DNA from 2 places in the Pseudoxanthomonas sp. Soil82 genome. Region 1 is predicted to be linked to the other one. Evidence: riboswitches for the same ligand, from Rfam matches in the RefSeq annotation. Region 1 holds a riboswitch; the other holds the start of a gene.

Region 1 (7,040 bases):
CGAATCGATCCACTTGAAGCAGAAGTCGGCCTTCTTCTTGATCGACGGGATGTTCTCCACCGCGGCGAAGGCCTTGGCGCGCTCGCCCGGGTCGGGCAGGTAGTTGTCGAGCAGGGTCAGGTAGAACTGCACGTGCAGCGCCTCCTCGTAGAGCTGGCGCGACAGGTACATCCGCGCCTCGGGCGCGTTGAGGTGCTGGTAGAGGTTCAGCACCAGGTTGTTGGACACGATCGAATCGCCGGTGGCGAAGAACGCGACCAGGCGGTGGATCAGGTGCCGGTCGGCCGGCGTCATCTTCGCGTGCAGGTCGGAGATGTCGATCTGGAAATTGATCTCCTCCACCGTCCAGGTGTTTTTGATCGCGTCGCGGTACATGTCGTAGAACTGCGGGTAGCGCATCGGCCGCAGGGTCAGTTCGAAGCCGGGGTCGAGCAGGAGCTGGCGATGGGTGGACATGGTGCGGGTCTCGGTGCGTTGGGAGGCGGCGCGGGTCGGCACGTCCTTGTGCCCGGAACATCCTGTTCCCGCGTCCTGCCTGCTCCAGGGGACGGTGTGGCGGTCAGCGCTCGAAGTCGTCGTGCGCGTACCGGCTGATGTAGGTGGCCAGGCCCCGGCCGGCCGCGGCCAGGGCTTTCATCCGCGCGACCTTTTCCGGGCCGGCGCGGCCGGTGCTGCGGTACTCGTAGGGTTCGGGTCGGTTGCGGAAGCGGACGAAGATGGAGCCCGCGGTGGTCCGGTAGGCCTCCACGCCCGAGTCGCCGGAATGGTTGGCGTACCGCTTCATCGCCGTTCTCCTCTCCTTGCCAGGGCGGGCGGCCTCGCGGCGACCCGCCGTCTGGCTACTGGCAGGCCTCGCACGCCTCCGGGTTCTCCAGCGAGCAGGCCACCGCTTCGGCCGGGTTGTAGTCCGGCTTCGGCGCCGCCGACGTCGCGTGGCCGACGGTGGTCTTGGCGATCCTCGTGGCCGGCCGCGAGCGCAGGTAGTAGGTGGTCTTGATGCCCTGCTTCCAGGCGTACATGTACATCGACGACATCGCGCCGATGTTCGGGCTTTCCATGAACAGGTTGAGCGAGGCGGACTGGTCGATGAACGCGCCGCGGCCGGCGGCCATGTCGATCAGCGCGCGCATCGGCAGCTCCCAGGCGGTGCGGTAGACCTGGCGCAGCGCTTCGGGGATCTGCGCCACGCCCTGGATCGAGCCCTCGGCCAGCTTGATCGCGTCGCGCACCTCGTCGGTCCACAGCCCGAGCTTCTTCAGCTCGGCGACCAGGTAGCGGTTGACCTGCAGGAAGTCGCCCGACAGCGTCTCGCGCTTGAACAGGTTCGACACCTGCGGCTCGACGCACTCGTAGCAGCCGGCGATCGAGGCGATGGTGGCGGTCGGGGCGATGGCGACCAGCAGCGAGTTGCGCAGGCCGTGCTCGCGGATGCGCTCGCGCAGCGCGTCCCAGCGCTCCACGTCCTCCGGCACCACGCCCCAGGCGTCGAACTGCAACTCGCCGTTCGCCGCCCGCGTATCGGCGAACGACGGATGCCGGCCGCGCTCCTGCGCCAGTTCGACCGAGGTTTCCAGCGCATGGAAGTAGATGGTCTCTGCGATCTTCGCCGACAGCGCCCGGGCCTGCTCGCTGTCGAACGGCAGGCGCAGGCGGAAGAACACGTCCTGCAGGCCCATGCAGCCCAGCCCGACCGGCCGCCAGCGCAGGTTGCCGCGGCGCGCGGTCTCGATCGGGTAGAAGTTCAGGTCGATCACCCGGTCGAGCTGGCGCACGGCCAGGCGCACGGTCTCGGCCAGCTTGTCGAAGTCGAACGTGCCGGTGCCGGCGGGGCCGTCGTCGTCGAAGTGGTTGGCCAGGTTGATCGAACCCAGGTTGCACACCGCGGTTTCTTCGGCCGAAGTGACCTCCAGGATCTCGGTGCACAGGTTGGACAGGTGGATCACGTTGCCGCTGCGCAGGGTCTGGTTGCTGGCGCGGTTGCACTTGTCCTTGAAGGTCATCCAGCCGTTGCCGGTCTCGGCCAGGGTGCGCATCATCCGTGCATAGAGCTTGCGTGCCGGCAACGTCCTGACCGCCTTGCCCTGCGCCTCGGCCTGCAGGTAGGCCTGCTCGAAGTCCTCGCCGTACAGGTCGACCAGCTCCGGCACCACGCGCGGGTCGAACAGCGACCATTCCTGGTCGGCCTCCACCCGCTGCATGAACAGGTCCGGCACCCAGTTGGCCAGGTTGAGGTTGTGGGTGCGCCGGGCCTCGTCGCCAGTGTTGTCGCGCAGCTCGAGGAAATCCTCGATGTCCGCGTGCCAGGTTTCCAGGTAGACGCAGGCGGCGCCCTTGCGCTTTCCGCCCTGGTTGACCGCCGCGACCGAGGAGTCGAGCGTCTTCAGCCACGGCACGATGCCGTTGCTGTGGCCGTTGGTGGAGCGGATCAGCGAGCCGCGCGAGCGCACCCGGCTGTAGCTGACGCCGATGCCGCCGCTGAACTTGGACAGCTGGGCGATGTCGCCGTACCTGGCGTAGATCGACTCCAGCGTGTCCTGCGGCGAATCGAGCAGGAAGCACGAGGACAGCTGCTCGTGGGTGGTGCCGCTGTTGAACAGCGTCGGCGAGGACGGCAGGTAGTCGAGCTGGCCCATGCGCCGGTACAGCGCCAGCGCCTCGGGCACGTCCTCGCTCAGCGCACAGGAGATGCGCAGGAAGAACTGCTGCGGGGTCTCGATCACCTTGCGCGTGTGCGGATGGCGCAGCAGGTAGCGGTCATAGAGCGTGCGCAGGCCGAAGTAGTCGAAGCCCAGGTCCAGGGAGGGGTCGAGCGCGTCGTTGAGCTTGCGCGCGTTGGTCTGGACGAAGCCGAGGAGGCGGTCGTTGATCAGCCCGACCTCGTGGCCACGGGCCACCGACTGCGAGAACGCATGGATCTCCTGGCCGGTGACCTCCTTGGCGATGTAGGCGGCCAGCAGGCGCGCGGCCAGGCGGCTGTACTCGGGCTCCTCGCCGGTGAGCAGCGCGGCGGTGCGGATCGACAGTTCGTCCAGTTCGCGGGTACTGGCGCCGTCGTACAGGCCGGAGATGGTGCGCGTGGCCACCCGCATCGGGTCGACCGCATGCAGGCCCTCGCAGCTGCGCTGCACCGCGCGCACGATCTTGTTCAGGTCCACCGGCTCGCGGCCGCCGTTGCGCTTGGTCACGCTCATCGCGGTGGCCGTCGGCGGCGGGGTCAGCTGGAATGCGTCGTCCGGGGACGCGGCGGCGGCGCCGGCGACGGCGGTATCGGTCTGGCTCACGGTTGCTCCTCCATGCGTGGCGCACGCGGCGGCCCCATCCCTCGCGGGGCAGCGGATGGCCGGTGGATCCGGAGGATGGAAAAGCGGCGTCGCAGGAGGCGAGAACCGGCAGGCGGACTGCGGACTGGCCCTGCGTCGCCAGCCATCTCCCCCCGGAGACTCCGCGGCCGGCACCGCGCGGTGTGCATCGCGCGGCTGTCGGCAGGTCTTCGGACTCATGGGCGTGGAGGGCCGGGGCCGTCCTCCTACTTCCGCCGCTTCCCGGGGCCAGGCCCCAGTGCTCGATGGCGGGTTCGTTCCCAATTACCGCTGCGGGGCAGTGCCGGACTGGCGCGAGGCGCGTCACCGGCTTCCCTTTTGATCCGGTGGCGAGCGGGCCGCCGGAACCGACAACCACAAGATATTGTGGGACCGCCAGCCCGTCAATACGCGATGTGGTGTCGACCATGCTTTACATCCGGCGCCGGCGACGGTCAACCCGGGCCTGTCCACCGCGTTTCCCAGCGTGTCCCCGAACGGAGCTGGAGCCATGCCGAACATCCTCGCGCGCCTGTCCGCCGCCCTGTTTGTCGTTGTTTTGGGAGCTGGCGATGCGTCCGCCCAGGGCTGGCGGGAGCCCCTGCAGCAGGCGCGCCAGGCCTCCCGCGAACCGGCCACGCAACCGCCCAACCTGCCCACCGGCGCCCGGGTGCTGGGAGACATCCCCTACGGCGACGATCCCAGGCAACGCTTCGACGCCTACCTGCCGGCGCAACCGCTGCGGGACGCGCCGGTGATCCTGCTCGTGCACGGCGGCGGCTGGGCCAACGGCAACAAGGACAATCCCGGCCTGGTCGAGGGCAAGGCCGGCAAGTGGCTGCCGGAGGGGTATGCGCTGGTGTCGACCAACTACCGCATGCGCCCGGACACCGCGCCGCTCGACCAGGCCCGCGACGTCGCGCGCGCGCTGGCCCGGGTGCAGCGGCTCGCGCCGGACTGGGGCGCCGACCCCTCGCGCGTGGTGCTGATGGGGCACTCGGCCGGCGCCCACCTGGCCGCACTGGTGGGCGCTTCGCCATCGCTGTGGAGCGAGGCCGGGGCCTCGCCGCCGCTCGGCGTAGTCTCGCTCGACAGCGGTGTGCTGGATGTGCCGGACATGATGCGGCGCCCGCGCCTGCCGCCGCTGTACCACCGTGCGTTCGGACCCGATCCGGACGACTGGGTCGCCGCCTCGCCGCAGCACCAGCTCACCGCGCAGGCCGTGTCCATGCTGGTGGTGTGTTCGACCCGCCGCAACGACGCCTGCCCGCAGGCGCAGGCCTTCCAGGCCAGGGCCACGACCCTGGGCGTGGCCGTCCGGGTGCTTCCGCAGGCGCTGTCGCACGGCCAGGTCAACCGCGAGCTAGGCCTGCCCTCGGACTACACGGCCGCGGTCGACCGCTGGCTGGACGCGCTGGTGCGCTGAGCGCGGCGTCTCCGCTCCCCCGGCGCGCCGGCATCGGCCACACTGCGCCCATGTCCGCGCCACCCTCGACTCCCGCCCGCCTCGGCACGCTCGTCCTCGGCCTGGTCCTGGTGTTCTGCGCCAGCGCCGTCGGGGTGCAGGCCGTGCGCGTGGAGTACGACTGGTGGCAGGCGCCGCTGAGCTTCTACCTGGCCGGTCCGGGCAGTGCGTGGCTGCAGGCGGCCTATTACGGGCTGGCGATGGCGACCGTCCTGCTCGCCGCCGCCCTGCAACGCTCGCTGGTGCCCGCCGCGCGCTACACGCTGGTGCCGGTGCTGCTGGTCGGGGGCGGTCTGGCGCTCGCCGTCACCGCGACCTGGCCCGGCGCCAGTCCCGGGTACCCGGCCAGCGATGCCGGCGCGTTCATCCATGGCGTGTCGGCGATTGCCGCCTTCCTGCTGGTCGGCACGGCGATGCTCTTGCAGTCCGCCTCGCTGCACCGCGACCCGCACTGGCGTGCGGTCGCCCGGCCGCTGCTGGTCCTGGCCGCGCTGGCGTTCGCCGGCCTGTGGCTGCATGCGCTGTGGAAGGCGCTGCCGCGGGGCGGATCGCAGAAGGTCGTGATCGCGCTCTACCTGGCGTGGCTGGGACTGGCGGGATGGCACCTGCGGCGCGCGCCGCGGCGCTGATCCCGCCCTGCCCACATGGAGCCGCGCATGACACCGCCATCCCGGGGAACGCTTCGAACCGCGGGCCGCGTGCTGGCGCTGGTGCTCGGCCTGGCGTTCGCCGCCAGCGCCTTGCACGTGGCGACCATCGCCGGGGACGGCCTGATGCGGCTCGGGGCGGGGCTCATCGCGCTGCTGGCGCTGGACCTGCTGGTCGCGGCGGTCCGTGCGCGGCATCCGGTCATCACCGGGTGGCTGGGTCCGTTGCCCTGACGCGCCGCCTCAGCCGCGGTGCGTGCGCGCCAGGTACTCCGCGCTCTGCATCTCGATCAGCCGCGAGGCGGTGCGTTCGAACGCACCGGCCAGGCGCTTGCCCTCGTACAGCGCCACCGGCGGCGCGGCGGCGGTGCACACCAGGGTCACCTGGCGGTCGTAGAACTCGTCGACCAGGTTGACGAAGCGGCGCGCGGCATCCTCGCTGTTCGCATCGAAGCGCGGGATGCCGCCGAGCAGCACGATCTGGAACTCGCGCGCGATCTCGATGTAGTCGTCGGTCGAGCGTGGTCCCTCGCACAGCTCGGTGAAGTCGAACCAGGCCGCGCCATGGCCGCGGCCGCGCACGCCGATGCGACGGCCCTCGATCCGGATGCTGCCGTCGCGCGCCGGCGCACCGGAGGCCAGCGCCTGCCAGCGCTCGGCCAGCCAGGCCTCGCTGCCGGCGTCCAGCGGCGTGCGGTACACCGGCGAGCGGGTCAGCGCGCGCAGTCGGTAGTCCTCGCGGCCGTCGGCGGCCAGCTCCACGCAGTGTTCGCGCAGCTGGGCGATCGCCGGCAGGAAGCGCTCGCGCTGCAGGCCGTCGCGATACAGGTTCTGCGGCGCGGTGTTGGAGGTGGTTACCAGGGTCACGCCCTCGGCGAACAGCCGCTCCAGCAGCCGGCCCAGCAGCATGGCGTCGCCGATGTCGGTGACGAAGAACTCGTCCAGCACCAGCACGCGCAGCCGTTCGCGCCATTCGCGCGCGATCTTCGCCAGCGGATCGGACTGCCCGGCGTGTTCGCGCAACTGCTCGTGCACGCCGCGCATGAACCGGTGGAAATGCGTGCGCCGCTTCTGCTCCAGCGGCAGGCCTTCGTAGAACAGGTCGACCAGGAAGGTCTTGCCGCGGCCAACGCCGCCCCACAGGTACAACCCCTTTACCGGCGCCGGGCGTCCGCCCAGCCCCAGCCGCGCCCGCCAGCCGGTCGGCGTGGCCGCCAGCAGCTCGCGCTGGACGCGATCGAGTTCCCGCAGCGCCGGGTGCTGCGCCGGATCGTCGCGCCAGCGCCCGGCGGCGGCGCCGTCGGCGTAGGCCTGCGAGGGCGTGCGGACCGCGTCGGCCTGGCTCATGCCGGCGGCAGCCACGCCTTCACTTCGTGCTGGATGGCGCCGCGCAGGTCGATCAGCTTGCGATGGAAGAAGTGGCTGGTGTCGACCATGCGCACCAGCTGCGGCTTGCGCGGCAGCGAGTCGACCCAGTCGTAGACCGATTGCGCGTCGACGATCTCGTCGGCATCACCCTGCACGACCAGCCACGGCACCTCGGGAATCTCGATGTCGTCGAACTCCCAGCCGCGGCCGGCGACCGGCGGCGCGATCGAGATCAGCGCATCCGGCCGCAGCGCGGCGGCG
Region 2 (7,040 bases), 710 kb from region 1:
CGGGATCGCGTACCGGCGGCAGGTCGCCCAGACGCGGCACGCCGAGTCGCGCGTCGAGCAAGGCCAGGTTTTCCTCCCGGCACGCCATGTCCGGATCCACCCCGCTGGCGATCCAGCCCACCAGCTCGCAGCCTTCGGCGGCGATCGCCGCGGCGGTCAGGCGGGCATGGTTGAGACACCCCAGCCGCATCCCCACCACCAGCACCACCGGCAGGCGCAGCGCGCGCACCAGGTCGGCCTGGTCGATCGTGGCCGCCAGTGGCGCGGCCCAACCGCCGACGCCCTCGACCACCACCGCGTCGGCCTGCGCCTGCAGGCGCGCGTAGGCGGCCAGGATCGGTTCCAGGCCCACCTGCACGCCGGCCGCCCGCGCGGCCAGTTCCGGCGCCAGCGGTTCGGGCAGGGCGAACGGGTTGAGGTCGGCATAGGCGGGGCGCGGCTGGCTCGCCTGCCAGAGCGCCAGCGCATCGGCATTGCGCCATCCTTCGGCGGTGCGTTCGCAACCGCTGGCGACCGGCTTCATGCCCACGGCCCGATGGCCGCGCGCGCACAGCGCATGCAACAGCGTGCAGCTGGCCAGGGTCTTGCCCGCCCCGGTATCGGTGCCGGTCACAAACACGCTACGCATCGGCGGCTCCCTCGGCCTCCACGCGGCGCCGCGCGCGTCGCCGCCCGAGCACGTGCACCAGCCCGGTCAGGGAGAGCAGGAAATACAGGGTGCCGGGGATCGCCACCTGCCACGGCACCGCATCCTCCGGCAGGCCGATGGCCACCAGTGCCGAGAGCATGCCGACCGCGCAGAAGTAACCGTACGCGGCGACTTCGCCCATCGCGTCGGCGGCCCGGTCCGCATCCAGCGCCAGCTGCCGGCGCCGGCGCCAGGCCAGCAGGTACAACCCGCCCATGCACGCCGACATCGAGGCGAAGGCCAGCCCGTAGAACACGAACACGAACGCGATCTGGGGCGCGCCGGCGACGTCGGACAGCGGCATCGGCAACCAGCCGGCGGTGATCCAGGCGAAGAAGGTACCCAGCAACAGGCGCAGCGGATAGACGTACACCAGCACCAGGAACACCAGCAGCAGGCTCAGCAGCGTGGCCAGCATGCCGTCGAGGCGGTAGTGGCGGCTCCAGCGCACGTGCGCATACCAGAACAGCGCCAGCAGCGCGAAGCCGGCGGCGAACGCGGGGACCTGCTTGAGCGCCAGCACCAGCGCGCGCACGCTGTCGGGGACCCGGTCGGCCGAAATCACCAGCAGGGTCACGGCGAAGGCGAAGGCGGCATCGACGAACGCCTCCAGCCGCGTGGCGCCTCCTCCGCGCCATCCGGCGGGGGGCGTGGCCTGTTGGTCCATGCATCGCTCCTGGTGATCGGGCGCAATCATAAATCCGGCATTGCGCCGCCGCGACGGGCGTCCGCGCCCTCGACCGGCATGGGGGTAGAATCGGCCGCATGTCCTTTTCCGCCATCCCCCTGGCCGGCAGCAAGCCGGACCAGTACGCACAGTTGCTCGAGCAGGCACGCAGCCTGATGCACGGCGAGCGCGACCGGGTCGCCAACGCCGCCAACCTGTCGGCGCTGGTGTTTCATGCGCTCCCGCAATTGAACTGGGTCGGCTTCTATTTCTACGACGGCGCCGAGCTGGTGGTCGGGCCGTTCCAGGGCCTGCCGGCGTGCATCCGCATCCCGCTGGACAAGGGCGTGTGCGGTGCCGCCGCGAGCAGTCGCCAGACCCAGCGGGTAGCCGACGTCCACGCCTTCCCCGGGCATATCGCCTGCGACTCCGCCTCGCGCTCGGAACTGGTGGTGCCGCTGCTGGACGGCGACCGGCTGGTCGGGGTGTTCGACCTCGACAGCCCGGTGCCGGACCGCTTCGACGCCGACGACCAGCGAGGCCTGGAAGCGATCGCCGCCGCCTTCGTCGAGTCGCTGCGTTGAGCACCGCCGAGCTGCGCAACATCGGACCCAAGAGCGCGGCCTGGCTGCGCCAGGTCGGCCTGCGCAGCGCGCAGGACCTGGTGGCGGTGGGCGCCGTGCAGGCCTTCCTCAAGGTCAAGCGCGCCGGCTTCAAGCCCAGCCTCAACCTGCTGTACGCGCTGGAAGGCGCGCTGCTGGACTGCCATTGGCACGACGTGCCCGAGCCGCGCCGGCAGCAGTTGCTGGCCGAGCTGGAGACCGCCAGCGCCGCCCTGCCGCCCCCTCGTGGCCGCCCGGTCGGCGGGCCGGTGACCACCGCGTTCTATGGTGACCACGGCGAAGGCGCCGAAGCAGCCGCGGGCGCGGAAGCGCCCCCCGCCGAAGACGACGGCGGCAACCGCTTCACCTGAGCGGCGCATCCGCGCCTGCGTGCCAAGGCCTGTGGCGGCGCACGCCTCCGGCCGCTGGCGCCGCCGGCAGGGCTCCGTCGGGGGCCATCGCCGCGCGCCGACGCCGATCGCATACAATCCACCGCCTGCAAGGTGACCCTCTGCGCGGACGCGGGGAGGGTTGAAACGGGAAGCCGGTGCGTCTTCGGGTGCGAACCCTCGACAAGGCCGGCGCTGCCCCCGCAACGGTAAGCGACCGCAACGCGCGACATCCGCCACTGTGCCCTGCACGGGAAGGCGTCGCCGCTGGAATCCGGCAATCCAAGCCGGATTCCCGATCGCAAGCCCGGAGACCGGCCTTGCAGGACCCAGGTTGCGATGCGGAGGGCGTCGCGGCGTGCCGACGCCGCTTGGCGCCTGTCCGCTCCCGTGCATCCTCCTGTCGCGACTCCCCACACGGGCGCCGGGTGCGGCGCCACGCACGCATGGAGTTGCACGATGACGTTCCGCCCGCTGACCACCGCCGTCGCCCTGGCGCTGGCCCTGCCCCTGCTCGCCCCCGGCACGGCCCTTGCCGCCGACCCGGCCACCGACCTGGACGAGGTGCTGGTCACCGCGACCCGGACCCAGATCGCATTGCGCGACAGCCTGTCACCGGCCCAGGTGATCGGACGCGCCGAGATCGAGCGCAGCCAGGCGTCCTCGCTGCAGCAGCTGCTGGCCGGCCGCGCCGGCATCAACCTGACCAACACCGGCGGGCTGGGCAAGCAGACCTCGCTGTTCCTGCGCGGCGCCGGCTCCAACCAGCTGCTGGTCCTGGTCGACGGCGTCCGCATCGGCTCGGCCACCGCCGGCCTGCCCGCGCTGCAGGACCTGCCGGTCGAGCAGATCGAGCGGATCGAAATCGTGCGCGGCCCGCATTCGAGCCTCTACGGCGCCGACGCGATCGGCGGCGTGATCCAGATCTTCACCCGCCGCGACACCGGCGGCCTGAAGCCGCGCGCGATGGCCGGCATCGGCAGCAACCACCTGCGCGAGGCCAGCGCCGGCCTGGGCCTGGGCGGCGAGCGCGGCTGGTTCGGCGCCGACGTCGCCTTCCTGCGCACCGACGGCATCAACGCCTGCGAGGGCACCGCCGCCGGCTGGGGCGCCGGCTGCTTCGCCGACGAGCCTGATCGCGACGGCTACCGCAACCGCTCGGCCAGCCTGCGCGGCGGCGGCAAGCTCGGTGATGCCTGGACGCTGGAAGGCAGCGCACTGCGCGCCGAAGGCTACAACCACTACGATGGCAGCTGGGCCAACTACTCCGAGACCGTCCAGCAGGTGTTCTCCGGCAAGCTGCGCTTCGCGCCGTCGGCCGCAGGTTCGCTCCAGGCCACCGTGGGCCGCAGCTATGACGATTCGGACGACTATGGCGCCACCGGCTTCGTCGGCGGACTGGAAACCCGCCGCGACCAGGCCGCGCTGCAGGGCGACTTCATCCTGCGCGAAGGCCAGGCACTGACCGCCGGCGTGGACTGGCTGGATGACCACATCACCGGCAGCACCGCCTACGACGTGGACAGCCGCGACAACACCGGCGTGTTCGCCGAGTACCAGGGCCGCTTCGGCGCGCAGCAGCTGCAGGCCGGCCTGCGTAGCGACGACAACGAGCAGTTCGGCAGCCATACCACCGGCAACCTCGGTTGGGGCTGGCACTTCGATGGCGGCATGCTGCTGTCGACCCGATACTCCACCGGCTTCCGCGCCCCGAGCTTCAACGACCTGTACTACCCGTACTACGGCAACCCCGAACTGCAGCCGGAAGAGTCGAAGAGCCTCAACATCGGCCTGTCCGGGGAGCTGCAGGCCTGGCGCTGGACGCTGGACGTGTTCGAGAACCGCGTCGACGACCTGATCAGCTTCGACTCGGCGACTTTCCTGCCCGGCAACATCGACACCGCGCGCCTGCGTGGCGGCGAGTTGACCGTGGGCACGACGCTGGCCGGCTGGGACTTGGCCGCGCAGTACAGCCACGTCGATCCGCGCAACCGCTCCGAAGGCGCCAACCGCGGCAACCTGCTGCCGCGGCGCGCGCGCGACACCGGCCGCATCGACCTGGACCGCGACTTCGGCGATTTCGCCTTCGGCACCACGCTCAACGCTGCCGGCAGCCGCTATGACGACGCAGCCAACCTGGTCCGCGTGGGCGGCTACGCGACCCTGGACCTGCGCTTCGAGTACGCGTTGGGCAGCGACTGGACCGTGCTGGCGCGGGTGACCAACCTGTTCGACCGCGACTACCAGCTGGTGGACTGGTACGCCCAGCCCGGCCGCGAGTACGGGCTGAGCGTGCGCTGGCAGCCGCGCGGCTGAAATCCCGTAGGAGCCCGGCTTGCCGGCGACGCGACGTCGCCAGTACCGGGGATCCCGCCTGCGGGCCGCGGGCGCGGATCGCGGGCGCTCCTCCACGGACGCATGTCCGGTCTCCCCGGCTCCTGCCCAGCCGCATACGCCGCCACCGCTGCGCCGCCCCCCGGCGCAGCGGTCCGGGAACGCATCATCCCGCCGGTGGCCACGGCCGCGCGCCGCAGGTTGCCTAGACTGGCCGGGCCGTCCCCCACGGATACCCGACCCATGCCGACCAGCCGCGCCCTAGTGGCCTCCAACGACGCGCCGCGCCTGCTGCGCACCCTGAGCAACCACTGGCGACACAAGTTCGACGTGCGCCGCGACAGCGACACGCACGCCCACATCCCCTTCGCCGAAGCCGCCGGCGCGGACTTCGAAGTCGCCGGCGACGCCCTGCTGATCAAGCTCGTCCACGACGACGGCGCCGGCATGGCGCGGTTGCGCGAGGTCGTCGAATCGCACCTGCAGCGCTTCGCCCGCGACGAGACGCTGGAATTCCACTGGCAGGCGTGATCGCGGATGCGGGACGCGGCCCCGTGCCGGCGCCCCCCCAAGGCAGCGCGACGCCCTGCTGTAGGAGCCGATTCATCGGCGACCCGACGCCACCGGACAGGCGACGCCTTATCTTGCGGCCGGCCTCGGGTCGCCGATAAGGATCGGCTCCTACAACAGCGCGGCGTCGAACAGGTCGGCCTGCGGTGCGGCCTCGTCCGGGTCCCGGAACCCGGACAGGCCGACGCCGACGAGCCGGTAGCGCGTCGATGGCGGCAGGTCGACGCGATCACGCAGCGCCAGTGCGATCCCGGCCAGCGCCTGCGCCGAATCCGGCGGCGTGTCCGGGGTCAGGCTGCGGGTCAGGATGCGGAACTGCGCGGTCTTGAGCTTGAGCACCACCGTGCGCGCAACCCGTCCGGTCTTGCGCGACGCCTGCCAGGTCTTCTCGGCCAGTTGCCGGATCGCCGGCTCCAGCGCGTCCAGCGGCAGGTCCTGGGCGAAGGTGTCTTCGGCCGAGACCGACTGCACCGGCTGGTCCGGCTCGACCGGGCGTTCGTCGATGCCGCGCGCACGCCGGTACAGCGCGGCGCCGAAACTGCCGAAGCGCCCCTGCAGTTCTTCCAGTGCCAGCGCGCGCAGGTCGCCGACGGTGGCGATTCCAAGCGCCTCGAGCTTGCCCTGCATCACCTTGCCCACGCCCGGAATGCGCCCGACCGGCAGCGGCGTCAGGAACGCCTCGACCTGGTGCGGGCGGACCACGAACAGGCCATCGGGCTTGTTCCAGTCCGAGGCGATCTTGGCCAGGAACTTGTTCGGCGCCACGCCGGCCGAGGCGGTCAGCGAAGTCTCCTCGCGGATCCGCGCGCGGATCGCCTCGGCCACCGCGGTGGCGCTGGCCAGCCGGGATTTCGGCGCGGTCACGTCGAGGTAGGCCTCGTCCAGCGAAAGCGGTTCGACCAGGTCGGTGTGGGCGAGCATGATCTCGCGCACCTGGCGCGACACCGCCTTGTAGCGCACGAAATCCGGCGGCACGAACACCGCATCCGGGCACAGCCGCTCGGCGCGCAGGGCCGGCATCGCCGAGCGCACGCCGTATCGGCGCGCCTCGTAGGACGCCGCGCACACCACCGAACGGGCGCCGCGCCAGGCCACGACCACCGGCCGCCCGCGCAGCGCGGGATCGTCGCGCTGCTCCACCGAGGCGTAGAACGCATCCATGTCGACATGGATGATCTTGCGTGGCGCAGGCGGGGTTTCGGCGATCATGCCTGCCCATTGTGCGACCTGGCGCGCCCGCAGGAGACCCCTGCGTGCGCAGGAGACCGTGGCCGGCAGCACGCGCGCCCGCGGGACACGATGCCGTCGCCCTGCTGGCGCCGGTTCGCGGGCGAGCCCGGCTCCTTCGAAGCACCCGCAGGCGCGCGGCTGGCCGGCGACGCCAAGGTCGGCAGCCGGATCGCCGGGGATGGGGTCTGCGCTTCGCCTGCGGTACAGGGCCGAAGGGGCGAGCGGCGGGTCGACGACGCGGCGTCGCGGAGGACCCCGTCCCGCAAAGCTGCTCGCCGCCACCGGGAACACACGCCGGCGTATGTCCAAGCATTTGATTGAAACAGGGTTTCTCGGGCACGATTCGGTGCTTTTCCGCACCGGATCCCCCATGACTCGCGCTTCCTCGTTCACCCGCGAACAGCTGGTCGCCAGCGGTCGCGGTGAACTGTTCGCCTCCGGCGACGCCCGCCTGCCCGCCGACCCGATGCTGATGTTCGACCGCATCGTCGAGATCAACGACGACGGCGGCAAGTACGGCAAGGGCTTCATCCGCGCCGAACTCGACATCCGCCCGGACC

The links. A riboswitch is a leader RNA that binds a small molecule or an ion and turns the genes downstream of it on or off. The one in region 1 is predicted to bind cobalamin.
Region 2: another riboswitch for cobalamin. It lies ahead of btuB (TonB-dependent vitamin B12 receptor); the one in region 1 lies ahead of ABKA19_RS01595 (ribonucleoside-diphosphate reductase subunit alpha).

What each region holds. Positions count from the first base shown of each region.
Region 1 is NZ_JBEAAK010000001.1:359,457-366,496, forward strand. Features, by position in the region: gene ABKA19_RS01585 (ribonucleotide-diphosphate reductase subunit beta) at 1-456, opposite strand, end outside; gene ABKA19_RS01590 (hypothetical protein) at 560-784, opposite strand; gene ABKA19_RS01595 (ribonucleoside-diphosphate reductase subunit alpha) at 840-3,191, opposite strand; cobalamin riboswitch at 3,465-3,687, opposite strand; gene ABKA19_RS01600 (alpha/beta hydrolase) at 3,811-4,725, shown strand; gene ABKA19_RS01605 (DUF998 domain-containing protein) at 4,776-5,393, shown strand; gene ABKA19_RS01610 (hypothetical protein) at 5,421-5,645, shown strand; gene zapE (cell division protein ZapE) at 5,655-6,758, opposite strand; gene ABKA19_RS01620 (alpha/beta hydrolase) at 6,755-7,040, opposite strand, start outside.
Region 2 is NZ_JBEAAK010000001.1:1,069,606-1,076,645, reverse strand. Features, by position in the region: gene bioD (dethiobiotin synthase) at 1-628, opposite strand, end outside; gene ABKA19_RS04845 (TMEM175 family protein) at 621-1,355, opposite strand; gene msrC (free L-methionine (R)-S-oxide reductase MsrC) at 1,454-1,939, shown strand; gene ABKA19_RS04835 (TfoX/Sxy family protein) at 1,936-2,328, shown strand; cobalamin riboswitch at 2,442-2,683, shown strand; gene btuB (TonB-dependent vitamin B12 receptor) at 2,806-4,662, shown strand; gene ABKA19_RS04825 (DUF2218 domain-containing protein) at 4,924-5,211, shown strand; gene dinB (DNA polymerase IV) at 5,362-6,459, opposite strand; gene fabA (3-hydroxyacyl-[acyl-carrier-protein] dehydratase FabA) at 6,851-7,040, shown strand, end outside.